DNA from 3 places in the Nocardia sp. NBC_00403 genome. Region 2 is predicted to be linked to each of the others. Evidence: riboswitches for the same ligand, from Rfam matches in the RefSeq annotation. Region 2 holds a riboswitch; each other region holds the start of a gene.
What was found. A riboswitch is a leader RNA that binds a small molecule or an ion and turns the genes downstream of it on or off. The one in region 2 is predicted to bind S-adenosylmethionine.

Region 1 (10,576 bases), 1.8 Mb from region 2:
ACACGGGTGGCATATCTTCCATCCGCCCTAGTGAACGCGTCCGCCGCAGCGCGAATCCGTGCGGCGCCTTCGCGAAACCTCGCACGGACAGCTCGGGCGCCCTGCTCGGTAGCTTCGGCGACCTGCCGTGTCAGATGAACGAGCAGCTGACGAGCCTGCATCATCAGGTCGGCTACTTCTCGAGGGCATCCGCTGCGGCAGCAATTCTGTCGCTCGTCACGGCGACGCTACGACCCTTGGTCGAGGGACTGGAATGTGTGCGCTCGGCCCGGGGCGATGGGGTGTCCCTGGATGCATTTCCCGAGCTGTCACTGTCCCGGTCTGTGCGATCGCCAGACGTAGTTCTTTCGCTCAGTCGCATGGCGCATCGATATCTCGGGGATCCAAGCCTGCTCGGCCGCCAACGCGCGCCGAGCCCGGGATGGGCGGCGAACCAAACATCCACACCGGACTCCTTTGTCGCGGTCGTAACTGCACCACTCGAGGTGGGCGACGAACCAAGGTTACTGGCCCATCAGCGCTTTCCTGGTTCTGGGAATAGTGCTCGCTATCAACGCAATTCGACCGCGCGGGGCGTTGCTGCGTATCGCCGCCGAACAGGGCGTCAGCCCCGAACTCCTCACGCCCTTCATGGCTCTGATGGAGCGCCGGGTCGCCGAGGGCGGCGGGAATGAGTCGAACACCGGCATCGTGGACCTCCTGCGCCGCTAGCGATCGCCATCTCTCCTGGAACGAGGAAAGAACGTTGGGCCAAGGTGCGTGCGGCCCTCTGGCTCGGTAGCGAGATTCGCGGTACCCCGTGCCCATTGGCGCTCGACACCCAAACAACCCCGTCCGGCACCTACCTCGTGCACGGAACCAGCCGATACGCCAGAATCCAGGCAGCGTGACACGACGCCACTACCGGAGGGACCAGCAGTGAGCATGTGGGGTGAGGTCGTTGTCGGCCTGGTAATTCTGGTGGGGCTGTTGGGGATAATCGTCCCGATACTTCCCGGTGTCATCCTGATCTTCGGTGCGATCGCGGTCTGGGCGTTCGTCGAGGGCGGTGCTACCGCGTGGACCGTTTTCGCTGTCAGCACCGCGTTCCTCGTGTTGTCCGGCATCATCAAATACACCTGGCCGGGCCAGAAGATGAAGGACGCGGGTGTCTCGAACCGGGCTCTCTTCGTCGGGGCGGTCCTGGGCATCGTCGGCTTTTTCGTGATCCCGGTGGTCGGCTTGTTCGTGGGTTTCGTTCTCGGTGTCTATCTTTCGGAGCTTCAGCGTCTGCGTGAGAACCAACAGGCTTGGCAGGCAACAGTTCACGCGCTCAAGGGTGTCGGTCTTTCTATGCTGATCGAGTTGTTCGGGGCGCTGCTGGCGACGGGAGTCTGGGTTATCGGCGCGATAGTGACGTAGCTCGAATGGTGGCGTGGCAGATGTGCCTTACGTGGCAGTTCGATGCGGCCTCACGGGAGCCGCGATGAGGTTCGTCAGAGACTGCACGCCCGCAGACGCGACATTTGGACGCACTCAGCAAAGTGCAACTACGATCCACTCGTGGATGGACAAGTCACGGCGGGTCAGCTGATCGAGGTACCGACGCCCGACGCGACCGGGATGGATCGGCGGGCGTTCGGCGAGTTCGTGGGTCCTGGAGGCGAACTCGCGTCGTATGCATTCGGCTGGGTAACCGGTTCCGACCCGCACGTCGGACGGCTCTCCCTCGGCTTCGGGGCTGGGAACCCGGGCGGCGGAACTTTCCACGCGGTAGTTCTCGACCGCAACGGCGGGTACGCATTCGCGCTTGTGGACGAGCCGTTCGAGCGGGTGCCGGAGGGCGGCCCCGATCTGACCGCCGAGCAGGCCCGCGCCCACCCAAACCTGCCGTTTGTATGGTGGGTTGCCGACCAGGTGATGGCGAGCGACCCGCGGGCCTGGTGGATGCGCCACTGGCTGCTGTTGACGCCGTGTATCCAGACCCCGGAGGTCTTCGAGAAGCAGGAGCCCGTCCTGCTGGTCTCCAATGACGATGACGACGAACTGTGGCAGCTCATCGGGCCCACCGATGCCCGCGACGAGGGCCGGATCGGGCATCTCAGCCATGCCATCGATGAGGATCCGACATTGATCGATGTGTTGGACCTCGAACCGGGCTTCAAGGCCACGCGCTCCGCTGTCGGCGGGCCGTGGACGAGCCACCGCGCGGCTACCTGAAGACGCAACGACGGCAGTCCAGCTCGATTGTCCGCAACCACAGGTCACGAACTGCGACTGGCGTGTCGAGGCCCCGCGTTGCTGCTCGACTTTCCGGGTCCGGCAGTCGCCTCCGTGAAAATCAACAAGCTTGGCAGGCAACGGTTCACGCGCTCGAGGATGGTAATGGAATTACCGATTACCGGGCAGCGCGTCTCGGTCGCAGTCAGCGAGTACCTGGTCGAGGTCTCGACCAGCGGCGGATTCGATCTCCAGATCGAGGGAGATATGGAGATCGAATCCAGCCGAGGTGGCCGATGGTCTGTTGCGCTCGCGAACGGGGGCGGTTCGCAGAGCGATCTCGAATCCGTCCTTCGCGGTGCGATCACTTCCGCTGTCGTGAATTCTTCGGGAACTCTGACCATCGACTTGGATTCCGGGAACCGGCTCGTGGTCCCGCCAGATGAGGAATACGAGGCATGGACACTCGTAGGTCCGAACGGTTATCGGGTCGTATGCATGCCGAATGGTGAGCTGGCAATTTGGACGGCCGACTGATCGGCTGCTCGATGTCCGACGCCGACGACTTGCCGGCCGCCACACATAACCAACACGGCAGCGTGACGAGAAGATCGGGTTCCCGAGTGCGTCTAGAGATTCGGCCACCGTGGAAGTCGGTCTGGGAGTTCAATTTTCGGAGCGCGAGCTCCAGCGTGAACTTCAGCGGCCAGGGCGTCGGCGGTCGCTACAGCGAGCTGATCAGGTCTCGAGAACTGTTCGGACGAGGTCAGCCCCTCGACGAACGACTCGAAATCAGATGCGAGATAGACGACTTCCGGCCCATCGGAGTCGATTTCTACGACCGATGGTTCGCCTGTCGGGCCGCAGGCGCGATAGTCCAGCGCGACCCACCAGTGCCCATCGCCGTGCAGGAGCACGACCGGTGCGGGAAGTTCCCACTCCTGCACCATGTCCGGCGTATCCAGGAGTGTGAAATCATCCTCGTCGCGGATGCCGTTGAGGTAGTCGAAGCACGCGTAATGCTCCGACCACCCCGACCCCTCGACGGGAAAGGCGTCCCAGCGGTCGGAGACGATGCCGCCGTTGCGTACCCGGAGAAGGCGCAGCAGCGAGGTGGGAAGTCGCACACCGAGTTTTTCCTCGGCGTCTCGGATCGCCGCGTCGGTCAACGCCACATGGTCGTCGTCGGCCGGGTACCGCCAGAAGGATGAGAGGACTTCGTCGAACTTCGCCACGGCCGAAACGATAGGGGTGCAATGGATTTCGAAACTTCCGTAGGTGGGAAGTGCTGAACGCGTCGGCTGAGCTGCGCCCAGGCGTCCCGTCCCAGCTGCTGGCACGTACCGTGCACCACCCGGCTCAACGAGAGCTCACCGCGTGTTTCGGCCGTCTCCGGCGAGGCTGCCGACGGCGCTATTCGATCGCCGGAAACGGGATCGTGTCCGGCACCGCTTCGAATTTAGGAAGTTCGTCGCGGCGCAACGGCAACGTCGGCTGTTCCGCGCGGAACATGGGGGTGGTCCGGTTGGGATCGGCGGGGATCGCGCGTGCCCGGGCCGGGAGCCGGTAGAAGGCGCGGGCGTTGTCTTCGAGGACCTTGACCATGTCGGTGCCGACGACGTCGCAGATCAGGTCCACATCCGAGTCCCTGAACGGGCGGCCGGCGCGGGTGCCGGGCAGGTCGGTGCCGAACATGAGGGCTTCGGGGTTCACCGTGTGAATGCGGCGCAACGTTTTGGCGACATTCGAGGCGACGCGGCCGAAACCCGTTGCCTTCACGCGGGCGCCGCGGTCGACCAGGTCGAGGAGGTAGGGCAGACCCTCGTCGGACATGCCGAGATGGTCGATGGACAAGGCGGGAAGTTTGGAGATGACCGGCTGCAGCGAGCCGAGCATCTGGCCGTCGATGTAGACCTCGACATGCCAGCCGACCAGCTCGTGGGCGCGCAATGCCTGCAGGGTCATGCCGGTGATGTCGGCGGCGGCGCGCTTGAGGTTGAAGCGCAGCGCGCGCACGCCGATCCGGTCCAGTTCGATGATCTCGTCGTCGGTGGCGTCGAGATCGAGGCGGGTCACCCCGACCCAGCCCTCGCCCAATTCGGCGAGTGCCGCCTTGAGATAGGTCTGATCGTTGCCTTGGAAAGAGCCGCTGACCACGGCACCACCGCCGATATCGAAGCGCGACATGCGCTTTCGATAGTCGGCGATGGTGAACGGGTCGGGCAGGTAACCCTCGTTCTCGGCCAGCGGGAACCGCGGGTCGAAGATATGGACATGGGCATCGAACACTTGTACAGAATGCCTCAGTGTCGGAGTTTTCGCTGCCGCGGACGTGACAGTATTTCCGCTCCCGGCATGGATGGATCCAGTGCGATCACACCGAGCGGGGCTCAGACCTTGTGCGGCTCGCTGGCACGCAGCATGTCTTCACGCTCGACCACCTTGACGCGTTCGCGACCCTCCGGCTCGCCGAGGGCGCGCTCGTGCGCGTCCAGGCGGTACCAGCCCTGCCAGGTGGTGAAAGGGATGCCCTTGCTCTCCAGGAACGCGGTCACCGCGTCCAGTTCCGGCTGGGCGGCCGGGGTGAAGTTCGCGCTGTCGTCGAGCAGGCAGGCCACGGTTTCGTTGGCGTCGCCCTTGGTGTGGCCGATGAGGCCGACGGGGCCGCGCTTGATCCAGCCGGTGACGTAGGTGGCGGGCAGGTAGCGGTCGGCGCCGTCCGCGTTCTCGTCACCGATCACCCGACCGGCCTCGTTGGGCACGGTGCCTGCCTGATCGTCGAAGGGCAGGTTGGTGAGGTTCTGCGACAGGTAGCCGACAGCGCGGTACACGGCCTGGACGTCCCAGTCCCGGTACACCCCGGTGCCCTTGACGTTTCCGGTGCCGTCGAGCTGGGTTCGCTCGGTGCGCAAGCCGACGACCTGGCCGTTCTCGCCGATGATCTCCGAAGGGGACTCGAAGAAGTGCAGGAACAGCTTGTGCGGGCGGTTGCCCGCGTCGCGGATGGCCCACTGCTCGAGGGTGTTGGCGATCATGTCGACCTGCTTGGAGTGCCGGCGCGCGGCCTCGGAGCCCTCGTCGTAGTCGATGTCTTCCGGGTCGACGATGACCTCGATGGTCGGGGAGTGGTCCAGCTCGCGCAGCTCCAGCGGGGTGAACTTCGCCTGGGCGGGGCCGCGGCGGCCGAACACGTGGACCTCGACCGCCTTGTTGGCCTCGAGGCCCTGGTAGACGTTCGGCGGAATCTCGGTGGGCAGCAGTTCGTCGCCGGTCTTGGCGAGCACCCGTGCCACGTCGAGCGCCACATTGCCGACACCGAGGACGGCGACCTTCTCGGCCTCCAGCGGCCAGGTGCGCGGCACATCGGGGTGTCCGTCGTACCAGGACACGAAGTCCGCCGCGCCGTAGCTGCCGTCGAGACCGATGCCGGGGATGTCCAGGGCGCGGTCGGCGTTGGCACCGGTGGAGAAGATGACCGCGTCATAGAAGGTGCGCAGGTCGTCGAGGGTGATGTCGGTGCCGTAGTCGATGTTGCCGAGCAGGCGCACCTGCGGCTTGTCGAGCACCTTGTGCAGGGCGGTGATGATGCCCTTGATGCGCGGATGGTCGGGCGCGACGCCGTAGCGGATCAGCCCGAACGGAGCAGGCATGCGCTCGAACAAGTCGATCGACACTTGCGCATCTGACTTCATCAATGCGTCGGCGGCGTAGATGCCGGCCGGCCCTGCGCCCACGATCGCGATGCGGAGCGGGCGGGTCGCTGCACTCTGTTCGGTCATCTCTTACGCGCACCCTTAAGGTCGAAAACAATTAATGGCGTCGGTCTTAGCCTAGGCTAACTCGACGCGCCGCTGTGGTTGCACCTGATGTGCGGACACTGGTGCCGACTCGCTGTCATATCAGCTATGACAGCAGGCCGCAGTCTCGCGATTCTATCGGTGGTCCGCGTGGCAGTCCGCGCCGGTGCGGTGACCGGCTTGCGGCCACGACGGCCTGCCTCCCACTGCTTACCCACGGTGTGCCCCGAGGTAACCGCTGCGCGCACGGATCCTCCGCGGCGTGTCGCCGAGTTCGGGGGTGGGCGCTCGATAACCCCGCCGACCAGGGATCATCGTGAACATGACCGATCAGCAAGACACCGACGGCGACGCCGTAATCGAGGTCGACCAGACCGACTCCCGCACCCCGTGGCCGTTCATCGCGGCGGCGGTGGTCGCGGTCATCGTGGTCGTCGGGATCGTGCTCGGCGGGCTGCTGTCACCGGCTGAGAAAAATGTCACAGAAGCAGATCGCATCGCGGCGGCGGTCCGCAACTACGCGGAGGCTCGCGGTCGCAGCGATGTCACGCCGCCGCCGGGTGTGGCGTGCGACGGATTCGACGAGCGCAAGTCGTCGCTGGCCACCCAGCTCGGCGGCCTCGAAACCGGAAAGACCGTCGAGATAACAAAAATCGAGAATCCGATGGTCGACGGTGACCGGGCGAAGGCGACGGTCACCACCGAGGTCGACGGCAAGGCAGCCACGGCGACCTGGAATCTGACGCGATCGGGCGACCGCTGGCTCATCTGCGGTTGACCATCCCGCGTCGTGAACTGGGGTTTGACAGGGTGACCCCCGCCCAGGCAATCTCAGAACCAGGTCATGAGAACCAGCGTCAAGCCCCGGCTTGCTGGTCGGCAACCCTCCTCCGCGGCGGGGTGCTCCGGGTGACGACCTGGCCGCGCACCGAAACCCAGGTGCGGCAAGAGCGGATTCACAGGAGGTCCATATGAGTTATGCCGGTGACATCACCCCGCAGCAGGCGTGGGAATTACTGCGGGACAACCCCGAAGCCGTCCTGGTGGACGTGCGTACCGAAGCCGAATGGCGCTTCGTCGGAGTTCCCGACACCACATCGATCGAGCGCCCGACGGTGCTGATCGAGTGGGTCGACGGCACCGGCACCCGCAATGGTGCGTTCGTCGAGCAGCTGACCCAGGCGCTCGACGGCCGCAACCCGGAGGCTCCCGTCGTGTTCCTGTGTCGCTCCGGCCAGCGTTCCGCGCATGCCGCGAACACCGCGACCGGGGTCGGGATCGGACCGTCCTACAACGTGCTGGATGGCTTCGAGGGCGGCCTCGACGCGACCGGTCATCGTGGCGGCTCCGGCTGGCGGGCCATCGGCCTCCCGTGGCGGCAGTCGTGATCACCGGCGGCTCCTTCGACAAGCCACTGCCCGATGGCGTCGGTCCGGCGACCCTCGGCGTGCGCGGTGGCCTGCGGCGCTCCGGTTTCGAGGAGACGGCCGAAGCGCTGTATCTGACCTCCGGCTTCGTCTACGAGAGCGCCGAGGCCGCCGAGGCCGCGTTCACCGGCGAGGTCGAACATTTCGTCTACTCCCGCTACGGCAACCCGACGGTCGCCATGTTCGAGGAGCGGCTGCGGCTGATGGATGGCGCCGAAGCCTGCTTCGCCACGGCGAGCGGCATGTCCGCCGTCTTCACCGCGCTCGGCGCGCTGCTCGGCGCCGGTGACCGACTGGTTGCCGCACGCAGCCTGTTCGGCTCCTGCTTCGTGGTGTGCAACGAGATTCTGCCGCGCTGGGGGATCGAAACCGTCTTCGTCGACGGTGACGACCTGGATCAGTGGGAGCGGGCATTGTCGGTGCCCACCCAGGCGGTGTTCTTCGAGACGCCCGCCAACCCGATGCAGACGCTGGTGGACGTGCGCAGGGTCACCGAACTCGCACACGCCGCGGGCGCGAAGGTGGTGCTGGACAACGTCTTCGCCACGCCGCTGCTGCAGCGTGGTTTCGAACTCGGCGCCGACGTCCTGGTGTATTCCGGTACCAAGCACATCGACGGCCAGGGCCGGGTGCTCGGCGGCGCGATTCTCGGTGCGCGGGACTACATCGACGGCCCGGTGAAGAATCTGATGCGCCACACCGGTCCCGCCTTGAGCCCGTTCAATGCGTGGACCCTGCTCAAGGGCTTGGAGACGATGCCGCTGCGGGTGCGTCATTCCACGGAAGCCGCGCTGTGCATCGCTCAGTTCCTCGAGGGCAACAAGTCTGTCGGCTGGGTGAAATACCCCTTCCTGGAATCACATCCGCAGCACGCACTGGCCGTGAGCCAGATGAGCGGCGGTGGCACGGTGGTCACCTTCGAGCTGAACGCGCCTGCGGATGAAGGCAAGAAGCGCGCCTTCGAGGTGCTCAATCGCTTGCGCATCGTCGATATCTCCAACAACCTCGGCGACTCCAAGACCCTCATCACCCACCCGGCCACCACCACCCACCGCGCCATGGGCCCGGAAGGTCGCGCGACCATCGGCCTCACCGACGGCGTCGTCCGCATCTCGGTGGGCCTCGAGGACGTCGAAGACCTTCTCGACGACCTCGGCCACGCTCTCAGCTAGAGCGTCCGCGCCGCGAGCGGGACATCGTCGAGAACGAGCACGGTGATGTCCTGTTCGGCGACCTGCGGCGCCGCCGGGTGCCTACCCTGGACGTATGCGGATCTCGGTGGCGGCAGACGAGCGTGTCGGGGTGGCGAAGGAACTGATCGAGGAGTTGCATCGGCGCGGGCTGGAGACACTCGCGCACGGGGCGCTTTCCGAGGTGGAGCGCGACGACTGGGCCTGGGCCAGTGCGGCGGCGGCACGTGATGTCGCCGAGGGGCGAGCCGAGCAAGCCATCGTCTGCTGCTGGACCGGAACCGGTGCGTCGATCGCCGCGAACAAGGTGGCCGGTATCCGGGCCGCGCTGTGTGGTGATGCCGCCACCGCGGCCGGTGCGCGCAAGTGGAATGACGCGAATGTCCTTGCGCTGAGCCTGCGGACGACCTCGAGTGCCCTGCTGACGGAGATCCTCGACGCCTGGTTCGTGACGGAGCCGAGCACGGACTCGGATGATCGAGCCAATATCGCGCACCTCTCGAAGCTCGAGCGCACCCGCTGAACGAATCGGGTCGCCCGTTCCTTTGCGAATCCACAGGTCGTGCGCCCTTTTCTGGCCTGGAGAGCCCTTGAACCCGTGGTGTTTCGGTGTGCCTGGGGAATCGAAGGGGAGGGTATCGAGCCGTCGAATGAGCTGTGCTCCGGAACGGCTCGGCACACGGGGTCCAGTGGCGTGAAAAGTCACGTTAGCGGTCTCTGCTCTGGTCTGGCTATGAACGGAACCTGTCTCATCCAGGTGGTTCGATACCGGTTGAGGTCGCGGTATCGTTCCCCTTTCGGGAGAGCGGTCGGGGGAGGGCTCCGGGTGCGTCTTCTTGGTTTGACCCTCTCGCCCCTCGTCGTTGTCGGTAATGGCGTGGCGTTACCAACATTCGCCGAGCACGGCTGGTGTCTCGCGCTACTGACATCCCTTGACGCGATCTACTGGCACCAGGTGACTAACCAGAAGGTCGGCGGCATGCCGAAGAATCCAACGGGAGGCGAAACCTGGTGCGGCCGTCGACGATATCGACCCGTGGACGTTGCGCGGCCGGTTGTCGTACCGGCGAGCGGCCGAGCTGTTCGAGCACCATGCCGTACCGGCGGCTTCGGTCGCGGCCATTCACCTTGTATCAACTCCGGCACAGACGACTCACGCATGCCGCAGAGGACGGGGCGTCCACGCCGATGCTGATGCGCATGAGCGGGCACGCTTCGGTGCGCTCGCTCGGCAAATACGCCCGCCCGTCGGCGGAGGCTCTGATCCGATGGCAGGCCAGTACCAACCTGGCCGCCCGCAAGCGGCGGCAGTGACGCGAAAAAGGCGCTACCACTCGTTGGGTAACCGGTCTCGTTATGTTGTGGGTGGGCGGTTCGGCGCTCGGATGACGGTGATGGGATCGGAGGGCGCGCCGCCGTCCGGTATCTCCGCACCCAATTCCGCGGTTCCTTTCCGCTCGGTGAAGCGCGCCTGATTGACACCGACCGTGGCCCAAACATCGTGGTTCATGCCCGCGCTGTGAATGGCCCCTGCTACCTGCTGGACGTGAGCGTCCCCCTCGCAGACCAGCATCATCAGCGGTTTATTTGGTCCTGCACGGGAAGCGGATTGGAAATCCAAATTTGCCGCAACCAATTGCCCGAAGAAACCCCCAGGAATCCCCACAGTTTGCCAGTCGGGGTTGGCATCGTCACCGAAATTGGCATCGATCTCGATTCCCTCTGGGCGTCCGTGCGCGTGCACGTAAAGCATCCCCTCCCTGGCGTCATCGGCCCAGGGTGCGGGCTGAGAAGGCCCGGCATCTTTCCAATCGGGGTCGCTCCCGTCGCCTGGGTCGACACGACGCACGGGGTAGTATTCGCTGTCACTCAGCCGATCCGGCATCCGTGACCATGTCTCGTAGTATTTCTTGTCCCCGGAAAGATCGTTCTCTGTTGCGCCTTTCTTGGTTGGGAAGGAAAT
Region 2 (10,576 bases):
CGTTCCCAAATCCGCTGTCCGCCTGGCCGCCGGCGCGACCTCGCGCTTCAAACGCTTCGAAGTCGACCTCTGAAATTCGTGGGCTCCCGGATAAGGGACGAGGCGTTTACACCCCGCCGGGAAAACCGAGTTGCCGCCAAGCTTCGTACACGGTGACCGCGGCTGCGTTGGACAGGTTCATCGACCGCCGCCCCGGCAGCATGGGAATCCGCAACTGCTCAGTGATATGCGAGTCGGCAAGCACCTCCGTGGGCAGACCGGTTGGCTCGGTGCCGAACAACAGCACATCCCCCTTCCGATAGGTCACCTCGGTGTAGTGCGTCCGGGCCTGCGTAGTGAACGCGAACACTCGCTCGGGCCGCAGCGCCTGCCACGCCGCCGCCAAATTCTCGTGCACCGTCACCGAAGCCAGATCGTGGTAGTCCAACCCGGCCCGTCGCAGCTTCGACTCCGAAAGGTCGAACCCCAGCGGTTCGACCAAATGCAGCTCACACCCGGTCCCGGCGGCCAGTCGGATCGCATTGCCGGTATTCCCCGGGATGGCAGGCTCGTGAAACATCAATCGGAACACCAGGCCAGTCAATCAGGTTCTGTTGCAGCCAACTTGTTTGCCTACCGTCGGCGATCGCAGGATCGGCCATGCACGCGGGTGCGTCGGCTGTGCGCCGGAGAAGCCCTACTCGGCAGGCCGCTCCGGCAGGGCGCAGGCCATGCCGTCCGCCATTCCGGTTGGACGCACGCCGAGGCCCTGGTTGAGGCGGGCCCGTTCGTTCTCCCAGGCGATGGTGGTGGCCAACTCGGTGACCTGTGCCTTGGTCAGCTGTGCCAGCAAGGCGGTGCGCAGGTCGTCGAGCTCGGTGGCCGGGGTCGCGGTCATGGCTTCGGCGAAGGAGATGACGAGTCTCTCCAGGTCGCTGTAGGCGTCGCTGGTTCGGTAACGCGGCAGGTCGGTGAGTTGCTGCTCGGTGAGGCCGCTCGACCGGGCCACCGCGGAGCCGATGTCCAGGCAGAACTCGCAGTTGACAAGGCCGGCGGTTTTCAATTCGGCAAGGTCCTTGAGCTTCGGATCCAGTCGATTGCTGAACAGCATGGCCGTCTCGTACCCGATCGTGCTCATCAGGACCTGTGGTCGTCGGATGAGCCAGCCGAGTAGATCGGACCGGTTTCGCTTCGCCTGCCGAATCGCGAGCAGGGTTTGTCGAATCCGTGCGAATGCCTTCATTGCCGGGACCTCCTTGCGTCGGATCAACCCACCGTACCTCGAAACTACGCTCCGTAGTAGAAACTTTCCACGCTCCGAAACGGTGGTGCCGGTCGGCGGCGCGGCCTTGTTTACGCCGGACATCTCATCGAGGTCGAAGGCGTCGCCGTCGTCGAATAACTCACGGTGGGATGACCGCTGTCTGTGACCGGCCGCCTGGTGTCTGCAAGAATCGGTGCCGTGACCGACGTGGACGCCTCTGCCGCCGACCGGCAGTCCGGTAGGAACCGGGGTGAGCAGTTCCTGCGCTCTCACCTGCCGATGGTCATCGTGGCGGTGGTCATCGTGCTCGCGGTGATTTTTGTCGCCTCGGATCGCTGGCGTCGTGGGGCGCTGTTCTTCGGTGGCGCGACGCTGCTGGCTGCCGCCTTCCGGCTGTGTCTGCCGACGGCTCGGGTCGGCCTGCTCGCGGTGCGCAGCAAGCCCTTCGATGTCGCGACCTTGAGCATCCTGGGCACCCTGATCGTCTTCATTGCCGCGACGATCAACACCCTCGGCGTCGGCTGACGGGGCAGCGCTCGCGTCGGATTCGTGGCTGGGAGTGACGGAGCGGCATTTCAGGTGGGCGCAAGGTCGTTCGGTTGTCCTCGCCGATGTCGTCGGCGAGGACGACGCCCGCATCGGCTAGTTCACCGGTCGGCGGGGTAGCGCTCGGCGAACACGGTGTGCTCGCGCGGGCGGCGACCGGGGTGCGGTGGGTTGGCGTCGCTGTAGCCGAGGGTGACCATGACCGTGATGGCGAGGTCGGGGCGGTCGTCGATGCCGATGGCCTTCTTGACGAGGTCCGGGTCCCAGCCGTTCATCGGCGCCGAGGACAGGCCGAGGCTGGTGGCGGCGAGCATGACGTAGGTTGCCGCGATCATCGCATTCTTCACGGCGTTCTCGCGGATCAGCCCGCGTTGGTGCAGCGAGTGGAATTCGGCGCGGGAGTCGAACATCGCGGTGAACTCCGCGTTCCATGCGCCGTTGCGGCCCGCCAGTTCGGCGATGTCGGTATTGCTCGCCTCCCAGGCTGCCGTCTCGGCGACGAAGACCAGCACCACCGGCGCCTCCAGCGGTTGCGGCTGACCGAAGGCGGCGGACGACAGGTTGTGGCGGCCGGACTCACTGGTCACCACCACGATCGAACGGTCTTGCATATTCCACGCGGTGGGCGCCTCGACCGCCAGATCCAGCAGCTCCTCGAGCAGTTCCCTCGGCACCGGGTCCGGGCGGTAGTGGCGCGTGGTGCGGCGGGTGCGAATGGCGTCGGGAACCGAAAGTGTCTGTGTTGTCATGATTCTTACTATCGGAGAGTTACTCTCCAATGTGAAGACGGCACTTGAAAGTGCGTTACACTCGAAGACGTGCGTACGATCCATGAGGCCAGTGGGCTGCCTGCCGATGTCTACTCGGCGAAGTGTCCTACCCGGCAGCTCCTCGACCAGGTCGCGGGTAAGTGGACGGTGTTGATCGTGGATGCCCTCGCCGACGGGACCATGCGCTACACAGACCTGTACCGCCGCATCGATGGCGTCTCGCAGAAGATGCTCACGCAAACTCTGCGTCAGCTCGAAACGGACGGATTCGTCACGCGCACAGCACATCCCACCATTCCGCCGCGCGTCGACTACGACCTCACGGAGCTGGGCCACAGCCTGCGCACTCCGATCGCGGCGCTGCGCGAGTGGATCGAGACCAATATCAACCGGGTCGAGGAGGCCAGGCGTCTCGCGGCAGGCTGAGGCCGGTGCGGATATCGCGACCCGATCCACGCCAGGTGTCTCAGGTAGTAAACTGAAACCTCCGGCTCGCAATGGTTTTCATGAGCTATAGCTCGGATGCCTGGCGAGTCCGAGGCCGTCCGGGAACCCGACGGTCCGGTCCGATGCAGCGACTCCAGTGCAGGGGAAACGGCATGAGTGATACCGATGGCGGGAGCGGCGAGGCGCATTCGCTGTGGACCGTGGTGGCCTTCGACGACAACGGCCGCGAGGGCGCGCCGCTCGTGGGGACCGCCATGGCGGGCGATCTGGATATGGCGGCGGGGCTGGTCTGCGCGTATCTACCCGTCCTGGAACAGGATTCGAAGGGCTACTACCTGGTCGCCACGCGCAGCAGGGCGGGCGCGGGTCGGTTGGCCGGCTGCCCCGCGCGGCCTGCGTGGATCAGTAAGCCGTTTCGCAACGGTGCGGAATGGGCGACAGGACCGTGGAGCGTGCTGGAGGATGATCGCGCGCCGGAGGGGTAGTGCCCTATCTCGCTTCGGCCACGACCGCGCGTCCGCTGCGCGCACCGTAGCGGCTGCGCGCCTGTGCCGGTGTGATCGTCTCGAGCTCGGCGGGCGGTGCTCCCTTCAGGTGCTGTTCGAGGATCTGACCCGCCATCGGAGCGATGAACGGCGCCGAGGCAATGAGGCCGTAGGAATTGAACGCGGACGCGCCCCACACGATGATCCGCGCGGCGGGGCGGACCAGCAGATCCACGATGCGCGGCCGATCGAACCCGCCGAGCTTGCGCATCCACTTCGGCAGCGTGGCGACCGAAGCCAGCGACAGTAGCCTGCTGCCCGCGAAATAGCTGAGGCCCGCACCGTTGCGCAGTGAGGTCCACAACAGGTGGTGCATGCCCTCCTCGGCGCGCTCGGAGGTGCACAGTCGCGGGCGGACCCTGGCGAAGTACACGCGCACCTCCTCGCGGGAGTGCGGCACGTCTTCCGGCTTGCAGGTCTGCAGTTCGGCTGCGATCGCGCACTCGTGCCAGTAGCGCGTCTCCTCCTCTGGAGACAGCGGGCCGGGCCCGAACATTTCGTAGGCCTCGAGTACCGAGTGCCAGCCAGTGATGTGGATCCACAGCTGGCTCTCCGGGCTGTTGGCGCTGTAGCGCGTCCCGCTTCCGGTTGTCGCAGCCTCGGCGACGGTCGAGGCGTTCGTCGGTGTGACACTGGAGAATCCGACACGCTGGCGATTGATTCTCACCGCGCCGGGCAATGCTCCCGGCGAATACCGTGACGCGCTGCAGAATTCGCGTGCGGGCATCTTCGATCAGGCCGAGGCGCTGGTCCGCATGGGCACCGCGCTCGAGCCGCGGTGGGCGGGTGTGGATTCCGCGCTGCTCACCAACTCGCTGCTGACCATCGCCGAGATGCTCGGCCGATTGGCGGTCAGTGAGCCCGACGTCTATCCCAGAGAGCGGCTGCAGGCCTACGTGCGTTCCATCGTCGGTCTGCTCGTCGGCGCACCCGTCGCCGAATAGGCTTGGGACAAGGTATTTCGTATGCCCGGCAACCAGTGCCCGGGCTCGCCGAAATAACGGGTGTCAGTCGACCGGCTTGCGGTGCACCCGAGCCAGCCGCATCGTCTCGGTCAGCAGCTTCGACACCGCGGCCGCCTCGGTGAGGAACCCGTCGTGGCCGTCGCGCGAATGCACGATCTCCAGTCCATCGCAGCCGGGCAGCCCATCGGCGAGTTCCTGCTGGGTGCGCAGTGGATAGAGCCGATCGGAGTCGACGCCGCCGACCACACACGGCACCGGCGTCGCGGCAAGCGCGGCCTCGACCCCGCCGCGCCCGCGCCCGATGTCGTGCCGGTTCATCGCCTCGGTGAGCAAGACGTAGGTGGCCGGATCGAAACGGCTACAGAGCTTATCGGCCTGATGGTCCAGATAGCTCTGCACCGCATAGCGGCCGCCGCGCCACGGATCCTCGTCGCCCTGTGCGTTGTTCTCGAAGCGGTGATCCAGCTCGGACTCGGTCCGATAGGTCAGGTGCGCGATGCGCCGTGCGATGCCCATGCCGGTCGTCGGGGCGCGATCGGTGTCGTGATAGTCGCCGCCCTGCCAGTCGGGGTCGGCCTTGATCGCGGCGATTTGCGTTGTCTGCGTGCCGATCTGGTCGGCGGTGGCGCGCGCGCCGACGGCGAGCACCAGGGCGGCGCCGACCCGACCCGGGGTGCCGACCATCCACTCCAGCACTCGCATGCCGCCCATCGACCCGCCGACGACCGCGGCCAGCCTTTCGATGCCGAGCAGATCCATCAGCGCCACTTCCGCGTTCACCTGATCGCGGATCGAAATCTCCGGAAACCTTGCACCCCATGGCTTTCCGTCCGGAGCCAGCGAGGTGGGTCCGGTGCTGCCCATGCAGCCGCCGAGCACGTTCGCCGCGATGACACACCACTCGTCGGTGTCGATCGGCGCGCCGGGGCCGACCATGCCGTCCCACCACCCCGGCAGCGGATGGATGTCGTCCGGGCGTCCGATCACATGCGAGTCGCCGGTCAGCGCGTGCTCGACCAGCACCACGTTGTCCAGCGTGGGGGAGAGCTCACCCCAGCGCTGCACGGCCAGGTGCACGTCCTGGACGAGTGCGCCGTTCTCCAGCCGCACGTCCCCGATGGCGATCATGCCGAGCCGCCCGTCCGGCGGTGGCAGGGCCACCGCCGCGGCGGGTCGCACGGCACTCGGTTCGGCGCGCACGGTCACGTCGCCGCCGCCGCGAAACCGGCTCGCAGATCGGCGAGGATGTCGTCGATTCCCTCGATGCCCACCGCCAGCCGAACCAGCCCCGGCGTGACGCCGGAGGCCAACTGCTCCTCGGGTGTCAGCTGCGAGTGCGTGGTCGAGGCGGGATGGATCACGAGAGAACGCACATCACCGATGTTAGCGACATGACTGTGCAGGGCTAATGCGTCCACGAACTTCTTGCCCGCATCGACACCGCCGCTGAGCTCGAACGCAACAATCGCGCCCGGCCCCTTCGGTGCGAGCTGCTTGGCGCGCTCGTGCCACGGCGAGGACGGTAGGCCCGCGTAGTACACCGCTTCGACGGCGGGCTGGCCGGTCAGGAACTCGGCCACCGCCTGCGCATTGGCGACGTGGCGCTCCAGGCGCAGGCTCAGCGTCTCGACGCCCTGACTGATCAAGAAGGCGTTGAACGGCGACACCGCGGCACCGAGGTCGCGCAGCAGCTGCACGCGAGCCTTCAGCGCGTACGCGGGTGCGCCGAGGTCGGCGAACACCGCACCGTGATAGCTCGGGTCCGGTGTGGTGAAACCCGGGAACCGCGGCTCGCCCTGCTCGTCATGCACGGTCCAGTCGAACGTGCCGCCGTCGACGATCACACCCGCGACCGCGGTGCCGTGGCCGCCCAGGTACTTGGTCGCCGAGTGCACGACGATGTCGGCACCGTGCGCGAGCGGCTGGATCAGGTACGGGGTGGCGACCGTGTTGTCCACGATCAGTGGCAGTCCGTTGGCATGCGCGATCGCGGAGATTCCCGGGATGTCGAAGATGGCGCTGCTCGGGTTGGCGATGGTCTCGCCGTAGAACGCCTTGGTGTTCGGCCGGATGGCCGCACGCCACTGCTCCAGGTCGTCGGGGTCCGCCACGAAGGAGACCTCGATGCCGAGCTTGGGCAGCGAGTAGTGGAAGAGGTTGTAGGTGCCGCCGTAGAGGTGCGGACTGGACACGATGTGGTCGCCTGCCGAGGCCAGGTTGAGGATCGCGTAGGTCTCCGCGGCCTGTCCCGAGGCCAGCAGCAGCGCGGCGACGCCACCTTCCAGGGCGGCGATGCGCTGCTCGACCACGCCCTGGGTCGGGTTCATGATCCTGGTGTAGATGTTGCCCGGCTCGGCGAGGCCGAACAACGCGGCCGCGTGATCAGTGTCACGGAAGGCGTAGGAGGTGGTCTGGTAGATCGGGAGGGCGCGGGCGCCGGTGGCCTCGTCCGGGGCCTGCCCCGCGTGGACCTGCTTGGTCTCGAAGGACCACTGCGTCGGATCGGATGCGATCGGATCGAGATCGGCCGCGGACGCGATGGGGTCACTCATGTCTTGCTCCAAAGGGGTTGTTCGCCAGAACTACTTGCTAATGGGATGTGGGCGACGGACAACAACACATTGGGGGTACCTCCTGAAGTGCGCGCTTGCTCTCGACTTTCGAGAGCCCGGTCATCACCCGGAGCACCCCACCGCAGCTGGAGGGTTGCCGTCCAGCAAGCCGGGGCTTCGCGCTGGCACTCATGACCTGATCGGCATCATAGCTGGCGGTCGGTCGACGATCGAAATCGTCGTCGAAACTCACCGGGTTGCGGCGGCCAAGGGGACGCAGCAGATGCGTACGAACTCGTCGAAGGTGGAGAGGAACGCGGCGCGGCCCGCCAAGGCCGCCGCCGCCGGATCGTGTTCGTCGAAGATGTCGACCGAACATTCCATCCCGAGCTGTCCGATCAGCTGCCAGGTGCCGACGATCAGGCGCACCTGCAACGAGTCGGGCTGGGTGTGGAGTCGTTGCGCGAGCACCTCGGCGATCGCGGCGGTCTTGTTGTCGGCGTGCTCGAGGCTGCGCGTACTGACCGACGGACTGCTGCGCAGGATGCGCTGCATTTGCTGGAACTGCCGGAACGACAGCATCCTGTCATTTCCATCTACCGCCTGGTCGATGGTCCGTAGGAAGGCCTCACGCAGCGCTTGCAGCTCGTTGCCGGTGACCGGGAGTCCGCGCAGGGTCTCGGCGACGGTGCGGCCGAAGTCCTTGATCGGCCCGAGGATGATGTCCTCTTTGCTGTCGAAATACCGGTTGATCGTGCGGGGTGAGACGTCGGCGGCATTCGCGATCTGCTCGACGGTGGTGGCATCGAAACCGTGCGCGTCGCAGAGGTCGAGTCCGACCTCGATGATGCGCAACCGGGTTTGCTGCTTCTTGCGCTCGCGCAGGCCGGCAGGCGCCGGATTTACAGCCCGGTCCTGGTCCGGGTCCTGGTTCGACTCGGCGCTGGCAGGGGAGTCCGCTGCTGCGCTCGCGCCGGTCGGCGTTGATGACTCGAGCATCCTTCCACTGTATCGCAACCGGGACTTTTCGTGTCGTTAGCGGTCAAATGTCGGATTGCGACATTTTTCCCTTGACGACAAATGTCTGACAATGACAGGATGGCGTCACGACTTCGAGTTTCAAGGAGATCAAGGTGACCGAGACTGCGACAGCGGTAGACGTTCCGGGAAAACAGGGCAGTTCGGCGCGCTGGTGGGCCCTGGGGGTGATCGCATTGGCCCAGCTCATGGTGGTGCTGGATGCCACCATCGTGACCATCTCGCTGCCGTTCGCACAACGTGATCTCGACATCAGTGATGGCAACAAGCAATGGATGCTCACTGCCTACACGCTGATCTTCGGCGGTCTGCTGTTGCTCGGCGGCCGGCTCGCCGACTACCTCGGCAGGCGCCGGATCTTCATTGTCGGTCTCGTCGGATTCGCGGCGGCTTCCGCGCTGGCGGGTCTCGCGCAGAACGGTGTGGAGCTGTTCGCCGGCCGCGCGCTGCAGGGCGCCTTCGCGGCTTTGCTTGCGCCGGCGGCACTTTCGCTGCTCTCGGTCACTTTCACCGAGGCCAAAGAACGCGCGACCGCGTTCGGTGTCTTCGCTGGAATCTCCGCGGGCGGGGCCGCGCTCGGGCTGATCGCGGGTGGCGCGCTCACCGAGTACGCCTCCTGGCGCTGGTGCCTGCTGGTGAACACCCCGATCGCCATTCTCGCTCTGGTCGGTGCGCTGGCCTTTGTGGTGAAGGACATACCGGCCCCGCGCACCGGCGGCTACGACGTGCCGGGTGCCGTCACCGTGACGCTCGGCCTGATCGCGATCGTGTACGGCTTCAGCCGCGCCGCCGACGACGGCTGGCTGGCGGGCAGCACCCTCGGGCTGATCGTCGCGGGTGTCGCGCTGCTGATCGCATTCGTCGCGATCGAGCGTCGTTCCTCGAATCCGCTGCTGCCGCTGCACATTCCGGGTGAGATCAACCGCGGCGGCGCCTTCCTCGCCGCGCTGCTCATCCCGATCGCGATGTTCGCGATGTTCCTGTTCCTGAGCTACTACTTCCAGATCACGCTCGGCTACTCCTCGCTGAAGGCCGGCTTCGCGTTCCTGCCGTTCCCCGCGGGTATCGCGATCTCCGCCGGTGTCACCAGTGCGCTGCTGCCGAAGCTCGGCCCGCGACCGCTGATGGTGGCGGGCTCCGTGCTCGGTGTCCTCGGTCTGCTGTGGCTGGCGCAGTTGAGCTATGGCGACAGCTACGCGGCGAGTGTGCTGCCCGCGCAGGTGCTGATCGCGCTCGGCATGGGTCCGCTGTTCGTCGGCATGCAGACCGTCGCGCTGCATCAGGTCGAGGAAGAGGACTCGGGTGTGGCAAGTGCCTTGCTGAACGCCGCGCAGCAGGTCGGCGGTGCGGTCGGCACCGCACTGCTGACCACCATCTCGGTGCAGACGGCCAAGTCGTTCGCGGAGGGCAATCCGACGCTCGACAACTTGGTCGCCCGTGCCTCGATCCACAGCTACGACGTGGCGTTCTACGTCGGCGCCGGTTTCTTCCTCGCCGCGGTCCCGGTGATCGCGTTCATGATCAGGGACAAGCCGCAGAACCTGATCGAGGGCTCCGAGGACGGCGCTCGGGTCCACGTCGGGGTCTGAGATCTTCCTCTCACGGCATCGGAAGTCCGCGTATCGCCTCCGCTCGGCGGCGATACGCGGACTTTCTTTTGCCCGCCGCAGGACACGCCGTGGTGACGGGGGCAACGCCGCGTCGGTCGTCGGCCCGCGAGTGATCGGGGCCACTCCCGACCTACTTGTCGGTAACCATTTCGGGCGCGCTCACTCGGGGGGCTGCCCGCGCGGTGAGATCCTCACCAGCAGTACGCTTGTCTTGTTTGCACCACACGTTCCGCGGACAACGCGGGGCATATACGTTGTCTTTGGAACAGCTGGGGTCCGCTCACAAGTGTTCGCCTGGCCGTGCAATGAGGGCACCATCCTAGGAGGACACGAAGATCCATGTCCAAGATCAAGGTTGAAGGCACCGTCGTAGAACTCGACGGCGACGAGATGACTCGGATCATTTGGCAGTTCATCAAGGACAAGCTGATCCACCCGTATCTCGACGTGAACCTCGAGTACTACGACCTCGGCATCGAGTACCGGGACAAGACAGACGACCAGGTCACCATCGACGCCGCCAACGCCATCAAGCAGCACGGCGTCGGCGTGAAGTGCGCCACCATCACCCCGGATGAGGCGCGCGTCGAGGAGTTCGGCCTGAAGAAGATGTGGCGGTCGCCCAACGGCACCATCCGCAACATTCTCGGCGGCACGATCTTCCGCGCCCCGATCATTATTTCGAACGTCCCGCGCCTGGTGCCCGGCTGGACCAAGCCGATCATCATCGGCCGCCACGCCTTCGGCGACCAGTACCGCGCCACCGATTTCAAGGTGTTCGAGGCCGGTACTGTCACCCTCACCTTCACCCCGGACGACGGCAGCGAGCCGATCGTGCACGAGGTCGTGAAAATGCCCGA
Region 3 (10,576 bases), 1.3 Mb from region 2:
CCGGGATCATCGAGGAACTCGAGCTGGCCCGGTTCGGGCTGCGGTACATCGATTGCGACCCGTGGGGGTTCACACCGGCAGGTCCGGGCGGCGGCGCACCGATTGTGTTCCATCGCGATCTCGATCGAACCTGTGCCTCGATCGCGACGGCCTGCGGTGCGCGCGACGCTGCCGCCTACCGACGTTTCGTGGAGGTCTGGGGGCCGCGCAGCGCACGGGTGATGCGCGCGTTCGGCGGCTCCCCCACGCCGGGCCGGTTACTGCGCTCGTTCTGGGGGCTCGACGCACGTGCCGGCGGCAGTGCGTTGTCGCGGGAGTTTCTACAGACCGGGGATGCCCTGCTGGACAGTTACTTCGACGACGAGCGGCTCAAAGCGTCGCTGGCCTGGTTCGGCGCGCAGTCGGGTCCGCCCATGTCGGAGCCGGGCACCGCGCCCATGGTCGGCTTCGCCGCGCTCATGCACACCGTGCCGCCCGGCCGCGCCGTCGGTGGCAGTGGTGCGCTGTCCGCCGCGCTCGTCGCGCGCTTGCGTGCCGACGGCGGCGACGTGTCTGCGGGCGATGCGGTCACCGCGCTGGAACGCGCGGGCGCCGGCTGGCGCGTGCGCACCGCATCCGGTCGAAACCTGCATGCGGACATCGTGATCGCGGGCGCCCATGTGCTGACCACCCTGGACCTGCTGCGCGAAGGCGGATACGACCCCGCCGTGCTCGACGACTGGCAGCGCCGCATCCGGGTCGGGCCCGGCATCGGGATGGTGGTGCGGCTGGCGACTCGATCGCTGCCGAAATATCCCGGCAGCTCGACCGAAGAGTCCGCGCACGGCCTGCAATTGCTGGTGTCCGATCGGCGACAGCTGCGGCGGGCGCACGGCGCCGCGCTGGCGGGCGACCTGCCACCGCGCCCTGTCGTGCTCGCGATGAGCTTCAGCGCACTCGACCCGACCATCGCCGCCCCCGGGGAACACCAGCTTTCACTGTGGGCCCAATGGCACCCTTACCAACTTGCCGACGGCACCGACTGGTCCCAGCACGCCGACCACGAGGCCGACCGCATCATCGCCGAAGTCGATTCTTACGCACCGGGTTTCGCCGACTCGGTGCTGCGACGCCATGTGCAGACTCCGATCGACCTCGAGCGCGAGATGGGCCTGCGCGGCGGCAATGTGATGCACATCGAAATGTCGCTGGATCAAATGATGCTGTGGCGACCACTGCCCGAGCTCTCGGGGCAAAGGGTGCCGGACGCGCCGGGGCTGTATCTGACCGGCGCATCGACCCATCCAGGCGGCGGTGTTTCCGGGGCGAGCGGGCGCAGCGCCGCGCAGCTGGTCCTGCGCGACCAGCGCCGGAATCGATGCCCTCGACTACGTAGACGATGACCGACCCCACTCGGCAGAATGCGCCGCGTCGACCAGTGGCCGATCCAGGCGGCCCGGGCAGAGTGGGGCGTTATGCCGCGACGCTCCTGCGGCAACTCGCGACGACGGGATCCGCTGACGCGACCGCTGTTACACCACGGCCGCGAGACCTGATTCCCGCGCTCTCGGCGATGCTGTTGGTCCTCGCGCAGATCGCCTATCCGCTGACCTCGGGGGTCGGCCGCGATCAGGTGACCGTCGTGGTGGTGTTGCTTTCGGCGGCCACCGCGCTGGTCCATGCCGGGATGACTCGAGGACCGAGATATGCCGCCGGATTTCTGGTCATCGTGTCGGGGTCGGGGCTGCTTGCCGAGATCATCGGCACCGCAACGGGTTTCCCGTTCGGCTGTTACGACTACGCGGACGGCAGACTCGGTCCTGCCGTGGCCGGGGTGCCGCTGGTGGTGGCGCTGGCGTGGACCGGCGGGCTGTATCCGGTCTGGGTGGTGGCCGGTTTCCTCACGCGCCGGGCGGTCGGCCGGATCGGGTTGACGGCGGTGGGTACGGTGGGGTGGGACCTGTTTCTGGATCCACAGATGGTCGCCGATGGGCAGTGGAGCTGGTGCGATGGCGATTCGGGGCTGCCAGGGCTCGCCGGGATTCCATATACCAATTATCTGGGCTGGTTCGCGGTGGCGCTGCTGATGGCCCTGGCGCTGACCGGTTGGGAACGCACCGCGCGCGACGTGCGGCCGTCGCGGTCGACCATCGCGGTCCCGGTCGTTGTTTTCCTGTGGACCTGGCTCGGGTCCGCGCTCGCACACGCGGTGTTCTTGGGGCTGCCCGCCTCGGCCTGTTACGGCGGGATCGGGCTCGGGATTCTCGGAGTACCGCTGGTAGTGCGGCTGCGTCGGTCCCGAGGGCGACACAACGGGGACGGTTCCGCCCGTCGCGTGGCCATCTGAACCGATGGCCTGGCACGATGTGACCCGTGCAGCCGAGTCCTCTCACCACGCCGCTAGATGCTCAGGTTCTACCCTCGCCGCGCTCGCCTCGCTTAGGGGTCAGGGTCGCGGCGGCAGTTCTGCTGGCGGCATTGCTGGTGCCCGTGCTCGCCGGCTGCCTGCGCGTGCAGGTATCGATGGGCGTGTCGTCCAATGACCGGGTGTCGGGACGGATCGTCGCCGCGGTCGTCCCGGTCGACCCCAACGACAAGGGCCCGCAGCTGAAGTCGCCCGACTCGCTGGCGGCGAAGGTCCGGGTGGAGCCCTACAACCAGGACGGGTATGTAGGCAGCAAGGTGTTCTTCGAGGATCTTTCCTTCGGTGAGGTCTCCCAACTCGGCGGCCTGTCCGAACAGACACAGGGCATGTTCAACCTGCAGTTCCAGCGCACCGGCGACCTGGTCAGTCTCACCGGCAGGGTCGACCTGAAATCCGTTCCGCCGCACGGCTCGGACGTGCAGTTCACGGTGGCGTTCCCGTCGCGCGTCGCCAAGACCAACGGCAACCGCGAAGACGATTCCACCGTGTCGTGGAAACTGCCGCCCGGTGATGTGTCCACGTTGCGCGCCGAGGTCAGCTACGCCGACCCGAACACCCGCTCCTTCGCAGGATGGGCGGGCATCGTCGGCGGCATCACCCTTGCGGTCGCCGCGATCGTCGCCGCGCTGGCCTTCATGAACCGCAACCCCGCGCCGCCCGGCGCGCCCGAGGGCTTCTCGTTCAGCAGCTTGTGGCAGCCGCGGCGGCGCCGCTGAGCCAGTGACCGAGCGCGTGACCCGACGGCCCGCCGACGCGGATCTCTGTCCATCGGCACTGGCGCTGACCCGGTTCGGCACCGGTATTGCGCTGACCGGCAGTGCGATCGCGCTCTACAACCGGTTGACCGTGTCCAGACTGCCCGAGGTCGCCACCCCTGTCGTCGAACCGATCGCCGTCTGCGTTCCTGCGCGTAACGAGGCGGTGCGGCTACCCGCGCTGATCGGCGATCTGCGGGCGCAGGTCGGGGTCCCCCGATTGCGGGTGCTGATCCTCGATGACGCCTCCATCGATGACACCTATGCCGCAGCCATCGACGCGATAGCAGGCGACGAGCGATTCATGGTGTTGCGCAACGAGATCGAGCCCGGTCCGGGGTGGACGGGCAAGGCCGCGGCTTGCGCACGGTTGGCCGAGCTCGTCGACGCACCCACGGTGATCTTTCTCGATGCCGATGTCCGGCTGGCACCGCATGCGATCGCTTCGGCGTCAGCCGAATTCCACCGTCGTGGTGTCGCACTGCTGTCGCCGTGGCCGAGACAGCGAACCGGATCGGTGCCCGAGGCCGTGGTGCAACCGCTGCTGTGCTGGTCGTGGGCGTCCACGCTGCCGATTTCGATCGCCAACCGCAGCAGCAAACCGTCGACAGCGGTCGCCTGCGGGCAGTTCCTCGTCTTCGATACCGCCGCCTACCGCGCCGTCGGCGGCCATGGCGCGGTGGCGGCCAGTCCCACCGAGGACCTGGATATCGCTCGAGTCTTGCGCCGCAATGGCTTCCGCACCGCGCTGGTCGCCGCGGGACGCCAGGCGGAGACCAGAATGTACTGTGGCGCCGCTGAACTGGAAGCGGGCTACACCCGATGGCTGTGGTCGACCTACGGCGGCTCCGCAGCGGCCGGAGCGGCCGTCGGAGCGATTGCTGCGCTGGGCTATTGGATTCCGCCGCTGGCTGCCGTCGTGGGCAGCGGCGCGGTCCGTAAAGCCGGTCTGCTCGGCTACTTCGCCGCCGTGGCAGGACGTTTACTGTCCCGTTCCACCGAGCTCCCTTGGCCTATCGCAGCAGCGGATACCCTTGCAGCCCTTGCTCATCCACTGTCCATCGGCGCATACCTGGGTCTATGGATAGCATCCCGCCGCGCTCATCGGCATGGCACGCTCCGTTGGAAAGACCGCGCGGTCACTGCCTGACCAGCCGCGCCCAGTGGATATTCTCCGAGGCTCCTGCATAGCCGGCCGCTGGAACCCACCGAGCCCAGAGAGTTGGCTGCCTCTCGGCTGCATCACTTCCACCCGGCCCGTCCGCCGCACCGTGTCGCGACCGGACACCTTCTACACAGGGTGCCCGGTGGTGACACGGTGCGGCGGATGGACGGCCGAAAGGGTCGGGCCGGGCTGGCTATTTGACCGTGGTGATGCCGATGGTCGGGAGGAAGAAGCAGGTGTTGCCGTCGTTTTCGACGGTGCCGAAGATCGCGGCGAGCACCGTTCCCGAGCCTGTGTCCACGGGGACGGCGCGGATGCCGCCGGCCGGGAGGGTGGCGAAGAAGAAGTCCTGGATCGCCCGCTCGACGAGAGGGCGGACTTCCGCGGGGACCTGGTCGGGGACCATAGCCCGGAAAATATCGGAGAGTGGGCCCATCGAGGTGAGGCCGCTGCGCCCGTTCTTCAGGTTCACCCAGGCGACACGCATGCCGGACTCGGTCGAGGTGTCGGGGGCGACGCCATAGGGCACGAAAGTGAACATGACCTCGCCCTTTTCGACGGCGGTGAGGTCCAGGCCGGGGATCTTCATGGCGTTCTTGGGCCACGGGCCCGGGATGGCGCCCGCGACGGCGGGGACCAGGCCGAGAGTAGTGGCGTCGGAGCAGAATGCCGCGGCGGTCGGGTACAGGAACGGGTCCATGCCGAGGACGCGCAGCGCCTCGACTGCCGACTGGTACGTGCCGGCCAGATCGTTGGGCGCGACCGTCCGGGCAAGACCGGGCTGCTCGGCGGACGCTGCCGGAGCAGCCGGAGCCGCAGGGGCAGCGGGAGCAGCCGGGGCGCCGAAGGCGGTGGCAGGGGCGGCAAGGGCCAGCGCGGCAGCACTGGCCGCGATGGCGGTAAGCGTGGTCAGACGGCGCACAACGGTCACTGTGGACCCTCCTCAACGTCGGCACGATCGAGGTCAGGGTACTTCAGCAAACTCGTACAGCAGGAATTCTTCGAGATAGCAACTTTCCGGCGCGTCGCACACCCGTGATCTGCGCTTCGGGCCAGAACGTAGGCGCTACTCGCGACGACGGGCTCAATGATCGCGGGCACCGGACGCTCGGACAAGGGCTGCGCTCACGCTGATTCGTAACCTTGTTCTGGAGTGCCCTTACTTCGCATGCTATTTCGGCTAGACCTTCGACGGCCCGCGCTCGCCGCGGGTCGCACCATCCAGAGCGACCGAGAGACCTGGCTCGTCGACGTCGCAGCAACCCCCCGCTCGCCGGGTGCGGGTGCTTCCGCCGGGAACGATGGAGGAACCGAAATGATCACCGAGCAATGCGTCAACCGCTGGGCACGTCGCCATGTCGACCAGTGCCACATCACCGCCGCGAGCTGTCGCGACTGACCGCACCGCCAGACTGAGCACCCGTCACTGGCCGGGTGATGTGACCGCCTGATGAGGGGCCGGTCTCGTTCGTTTCTTCGAAGGACCTCGATATGAGTGCGTCCATCGCATCCGGCGCAGCCGTCTTCGGCCCAGCCGCCGCCGTCGGCGGTGCACCCGGCTCCCCCGACGCGCCCGGCACAACGGCTGCACCCGGCGAGCCCGCCACCCCGGCATCCGGCGAATCCGCCACTTCCGGCACCGTCGAGTCCCGTGGCATCGCCCATCCGCCCAACGCGGGTGCGACGACCTCCGCTGGACGATCCACCGCCGCCATCGGTGTGCCCGCAACCACCGCGACCGAGAACGTGGCGGCCGCACGCAGCACGCCCGCGCTGAAGGTTGCTCCGACGCGGCATCCGTGGCGGTGGGTGATCAGTGCGGTGGCGCTGGTGCTGCTTGCACAGTTCGTCCATGGTTTGGTGACCAATCCCGGCTGGGATTGGTCCACGTTCGCGAAGTACTTCACCGCGAAGTCGGTGCTGTCGGCGCTGCGGGTCACGCTGGAGCTCACGCTGTGGGGCACGGCGCTCGGGTTCCTGATCGGTACCCTGCTCGCGATCGCACGACTGTCGAACAATCCCGTGCTGCGGGTGATCTCGTGGGTCTACATCTGGGCGTTCCGATCGATTCCGTTGATCGTGCAGCTGCTGTTCTGGTTCAACCTCGCCTACCTGTACAACACCCTGTCCCTCGGAATCCCGTTCGGCCCTTCATTCCTGACCTTCGAGGTGAACGGCGTGATCAGCGGGTTCAGCGCGGCAGTGATCGGGTTGGCACTGCACCAGGCGGCGTACTCGGCCGAGATCATCCGCGCCGGTTTCATCTCCGTCGATCCCGGCCAGCTGGAAGCGGCGGCGGCGCTCGGTATTCCGCGGCTGCGCCAGTTCCGCACCATCGTCGTTCCCCAAGCGATGCGCTCCATCCTGCCGAACGCGACCAACGAGGTGATCAGCCTGTTCAAGGGCACCTCGATCGTGTCGGTGATGGCGATCGCCGAACTCTTCTACCAGGTCCAGGTGGTCTACGGCCGCAATGGCCGAGTGGTGCCGCTGTTGATGGTCGCCACGGTCTGGTACATCATCCTGACCACGATCCTGTCGGTGGCGCAGTTCTACATCGAACGTCACTACGCCAGGGGCGCGCAGCGCACACCGCCGCCGACACCGTGGCAGCGGGCCTGGCAGCGGCTGCGCGAGATTGCCGACATCGGTTCGGCCGCACCGCGTGGAGCGACCCGATGAGCGCCGGGGCACTCGACACAGTCGAGCAGCGCACCGGAGCGGCTCCCGCCGTCGAGGTCCGTGGCGTGCGCAAATCGTACGGCGCACACGAGGTGCTTCGCGGCATCGATCTGACCGTCGCCAGAGGCGAAGTGGTCGCCGTGATCGGCCCCTCCGGTTCCGGCAAATCGACACTGCTGCGGGTGATCAACCATCTGGAGCCGCTAGCGGCGGGCACCGTACACATCGACGGCGAGCTGATCGGATATCGGCAGCGCCGCAACACTCTGCACGCACTGTCCGACCGCGAGGTCCGCAAGCAGCGCTCGCACATCGGTTTCGTGTTCCAGCAATTCAATCTCTTCCCGCATCTGACAGTGCTCGACAACGTCACGCTCGCGCCGATTTCCGCGCAGGGCCGCCCCCGTCAGGAGATCGAGCGCGAGGCGAAGGCGCTGCTGGACCGCGTCGGCATCGGCGAGCTCGCCGATGTCTACCCGCGGCGGCTGTCCGGCGGACAGCAGCAACGGGTGGCGATCGCACGGGCGTTGGCGCTGCGACCGCCGGTGATCCTCTTCGACGAACCCACCTCCGCGCTGGACCCCGAGCTGGTCGGCGAGGTTCTCGACGTGATCCGCGGACTTGCCGACGGCGGCACCGCGCTGGTCATCGTCACCCACGAGATCGGTTTCGCCCGCGAGGTAGCCGACACTGTCGTGTTCCTCGATGCGGGCGCGATCGTCGAGCAGGGCGCACCCGCCGCGGTTCTCGACAACCCCGAACATCCGCGCACCCGCGCATTTCTGTCCCGAGTCCGCTGAGCGCACGATGCGCGCTCCCCTGATGAACAGGTATTCGATGAAGTTCTCCGCCCTGGTCGGCGTCGCCGCCACGGTCGCTGTGCTGGTCTCCGGCTGCGGCACCGATCCCGACGAGGATACCGTCGTCGCGCCTGCGGGCACGGTCGCCTTCGACCTCTCCCCCGCCCAATCGGGCCGGGTGCACACAGCCAAGGTCGACGCCATCGCCGCCGAGGTGCCCCGATCCATTCGCGACCGCGGCACCCTGGTGGTGACCGGCGCGTCCGGCACCGCACCTCCACTGCGCTTCTACGCCACCGACGACAAGACCGTGGTGGGTTCCGAGATCGACTTCGCCACCCTGATCGCCGACATCCTCGGACTGAAACTCGAAGCGACGGTGGCAGATTGGACACAGAACTTCGTCCGGGTGGATTCCGGCGAGGTGGACGCGTTCATCAGCAATGTCACCGTCACCGAGGAACGCAAAGAGAAGTACGACTTCGCCACCTACCGCACCGACAACGTCGCACTCGAGATCCCCAAGGACAGCACGCTCGACTACCGGGATCGTAAGAGCCTGGCAGGCAAGCGTATCGGCGTCGGCACCGGCACCAACCAGGAACAGCTGCTGGTGAAGTGGAACGAGCAGAACGCCGCCGACAAACTGCCCGCCATCGACATCGCCTACTTCGACAAGACCAGCGACTACTATCTGGCGCTCGCCTCGCATCGCCTCGACGGCTACATCGGACCCAACCCCACCGCGATCTACCACGCGGCAACCGCGGATCAGACCAAGATCGTGGCCACCTTCTCCGGCGCGGGCGAGGCGCTCCAGGGCGAGATCGGCGTGCTCACCAAGAAGGACAACGGGCTGATCGGCGCGGTGCACAAGGCCATCGACCACGCCATCCGGTCGGGCACCTACCAGCAGGTCATCGACCGGTGGGGGCTGAAGACCGAAACGGTGACCAGCTCGCGGATCAACCCGCCCGGCCTGCCGAAGAAGTCGTGACAGCCCGATGACACAGCGACTTTCCTCGAATCGGCGACTTTCCCCGGCAACACGACCCGAGCTGTGCGTGCACGCGGTCGCCCAGGACGATCCGTTGGCCACGCCCCTGCTCGCAGAACTCGCCGTCGAATACAGCAGGCGCTACGGCCGGACCGTCGGTGCGGTGCACGACTCGCTGCGCGACTATCCGGCCGCGGAGTTCGCGGCGCCGGACGGTGCGCTGCTGGTCGTCACCCGCGACGGCGAACCCGTGGCAGGTGGCGCTTTCCGACGCTACGACGACGACACCGCCGAGCTGAAACGCATCTGGACCGCACGTGAGCACCGCAGGCAGGGACTCGGGCTCTTCGTGCTCGAACAGCTGGAGACCGAGATCGCACGGCGTAGCTACCGCCGCATCTACCTGATCACGGGTCCGCGCCAGCCCGAGGCCGTCGCCCTGTATCTGGCCCACGGTTACACCGCGCTCTACGACCCGGACATCCCGTCGGAAGAGATCGGCCCGCATCCCTTCGAGAAGTACCTGCCCGCCCCACATCCCGCCTCCGACCCGGTAGGAGCCCACGCATGAAGTTCCTGCTTTTCACCCTGGTCACCCGGGTTCCGGACCCGATAACCGGACGGCTGCCCGGCACCAGGGAGCGCCTGCGCAATGTCATCGAGCAGGCGGGCATCGCCGAAGAGCTCGGCTACGACGGGTTCGCCGTCGGTGAGCGGCACGAGGATCCGTTCCTGTCGGCGGCACCGCCGGTGATCCTGAGCCACATCGCCGCGGTCACCTCGCGCATCTCGTTGTTCACCGCGGTCACCACGCTGAGCCTGCTGGATCCGGTGCGCGCCTTCGAGGACTACTCGACGCTGGACAATCTCTCCGGCGGCAGACTCGAACTGATCATCGGCAAGGGCAACGGCAGTGCGCAGGCGGAGCTGTTCCACGTCACCACCGACGATCAGTGGGACCGCAATCGTGAAGGCTACGAGCTGTTCCGGGAGCTCTGGGCCAGCGACAGCGTGACATGGTCCGGCCGGTTCCGGCCCGAACTCCGCGCGGCCAAGGCGCTGCCACGGCCGTGGCAGCCGCGCATCCGCATCTGGCACGGCAGCGCGACGAGTCGCGACTCGGTGGAACTGGCCGCGCGCCACGGTGATCCGCTGTTCTCGGCGAACGTCACCAATCCCATCGAGCCGTATGCCGAGCTGGTGCGCCACTACCGGGAGCGGTGGGAGTTCTACGGGCACGACCCCGCCGATGCCATGGTCGGCGCGGGTACCGCCGGATTCCACGTGGCCAAAACCTCGCAGGAGGCCGCGGAGGTGTTCCGGCCGATCTTCGAGGCGCGACTCGCGCTGGCCCGCAAGCTCGGGTTGCCGGTGGTGTTCGAGACCCTCGACGACTTCCTCGCCCGTAGCTCGGCGTTGGTCGGCAGCCCGGAGCAGGTGATCGACAAGGTCAGCCGTCAGCACGAGCACTTCGGCCACGAGGTGACCCACTTGGCCGCGGATCGCGACGGACGCACCGCAATTGCGCACCGCGACAGCCTCGAGCTGTTCCAGTCCGCAGTTGCCCCGGAACTGCGCAGGCGGATTCAGAGCAGGCCATTGGCCGTGAACTCGGCCACCGACCATCCCGTTCGACCCACCACCGACTACGACCTCGATTCGCAGGGCGACCTCGTCCGCACCGAAACATCTGGAGTACCACAGTGATCCGACCCCGCTATCGAATCGCGGCCGTGGCCGCAGCCGTCACCGCGGCCGCGAGCCTCGCCGCCT

Region 1: another riboswitch for S-adenosylmethionine. It lies ahead of OHQ90_RS02490 (rhodanese-like domain-containing protein); the one in region 2 lies ahead of OHQ90_RS10410 (bifunctional o-acetylhomoserine/o-acetylserine sulfhydrylase).
Region 3: another riboswitch for S-adenosylmethionine. It lies ahead of OHQ90_RS16195 (amino acid ABC transporter permease); the one in region 2 lies ahead of OHQ90_RS10410 (bifunctional o-acetylhomoserine/o-acetylserine sulfhydrylase).

The regions. Positions count from the first base shown of each region.
Region 1 is NZ_CP107939.1:568,788-579,363, reverse strand. Features, by position in the region: gene OHQ90_RS02535 (hypothetical protein) at 1-164, opposite strand, end outside; gene OHQ90_RS02530 (hypothetical protein) at 541-711, shown strand; gene OHQ90_RS02525 (DUF456 domain-containing protein) at 925-1,401, shown strand; gene OHQ90_RS02520 (hypothetical protein) at 1,543-2,199, shown strand; gene OHQ90_RS02515 (DUF6188 family protein) at 2,365-2,736, shown strand; gene OHQ90_RS02510 (SMI1/KNR4 family protein) at 2,829-3,434, opposite strand; gene OHQ90_RS02505 (amidohydrolase family protein) at 3,613-4,488, opposite strand; gene OHQ90_RS02500 (FAD-dependent oxidoreductase) at 4,590-5,978, opposite strand; gene OHQ90_RS02495 (Rv0361 family membrane protein) at 6,319-6,774, shown strand; SAM riboswitch class IV at 6,837-6,953, shown strand; gene OHQ90_RS02490 (rhodanese-like domain-containing protein) at 6,968-7,384, shown strand; gene OHQ90_RS02485 (O-succinylhomoserine sulfhydrylase) at 7,381-8,595, shown strand; gene OHQ90_RS02480 (RpiB/LacA/LacB family sugar-phosphate isomerase) at 8,690-9,136, shown strand; gene OHQ90_RS02475 (hypothetical protein) at 9,968-10,576, opposite strand, start outside.
Region 2 is NZ_CP107939.1:2,387,879-2,398,454, forward strand. Features, by position in the region: gene OHQ90_RS10360 (DUF167 domain-containing protein) at 1-73, shown strand, start outside; gene OHQ90_RS10365 (tRNA (cytidine(34)-2'-O)-methyltransferase) at 107-571, opposite strand; gene OHQ90_RS10370 (carboxymuconolactone decarboxylase family protein) at 677-1,222, opposite strand; gene OHQ90_RS10375 (DUF3017 domain-containing protein) at 1,523-1,768, shown strand; gene OHQ90_RS10380 (nitroreductase family protein) at 1,891-2,538, opposite strand; gene OHQ90_RS10385 (winged helix-turn-helix transcriptional regulator) at 2,608-2,985, shown strand; gene OHQ90_RS10390 (hypothetical protein) at 3,159-3,491, shown strand; gene OHQ90_RS10395 (oxygenase MpaB family protein) at 3,496-4,218, opposite strand; gene OHQ90_RS10400 (hypothetical protein) at 4,208-4,495, shown strand; gene metX (homoserine O-acetyltransferase MetX) at 4,559-5,644, opposite strand; gene OHQ90_RS10410 (bifunctional o-acetylhomoserine/o-acetylserine sulfhydrylase) at 5,719-7,068, opposite strand; SAM riboswitch class IV at 7,155-7,265, opposite strand; gene OHQ90_RS10415 (TetR/AcrR family transcriptional regulator) at 7,318-8,067, opposite strand; gene OHQ90_RS10420 (MFS transporter) at 8,202-9,695, shown strand; gene OHQ90_RS10425 (NADP-dependent isocitrate dehydrogenase) at 10,056-10,576, shown strand, end outside.
Region 3 is NZ_CP107939.1:3,674,608-3,685,183, reverse strand. Features, by position in the region: gene OHQ90_RS16220 (phytoene desaturase family protein) at 1-1,382, shown strand, start outside; gene OHQ90_RS16215 (carotenoid biosynthesis protein) at 1,553-2,326, shown strand; gene OHQ90_RS16210 (LppM family (lipo)protein) at 2,353-3,120, shown strand; gene OHQ90_RS16205 (glycosyltransferase) at 3,125-4,309, shown strand; gene OHQ90_RS16200 (hypothetical protein) at 4,518-5,255, opposite strand; SAM riboswitch class I at 5,539-5,632, shown strand; gene OHQ90_RS16195 (amino acid ABC transporter permease) at 6,071-7,006, shown strand; gene OHQ90_RS16190 (amino acid ABC transporter ATP-binding protein) at 7,003-7,806, shown strand; gene OHQ90_RS16185 (ABC transporter substrate-binding protein) at 7,814-8,803, shown strand; gene OHQ90_RS16180 (GNAT family N-acetyltransferase) at 8,811-9,374, shown strand; gene OHQ90_RS16175 (LLM class flavin-dependent oxidoreductase) at 9,371-10,510, shown strand; gene OHQ90_RS16170 (ABC transporter substrate-binding protein) at 10,507-10,576, shown strand, end outside.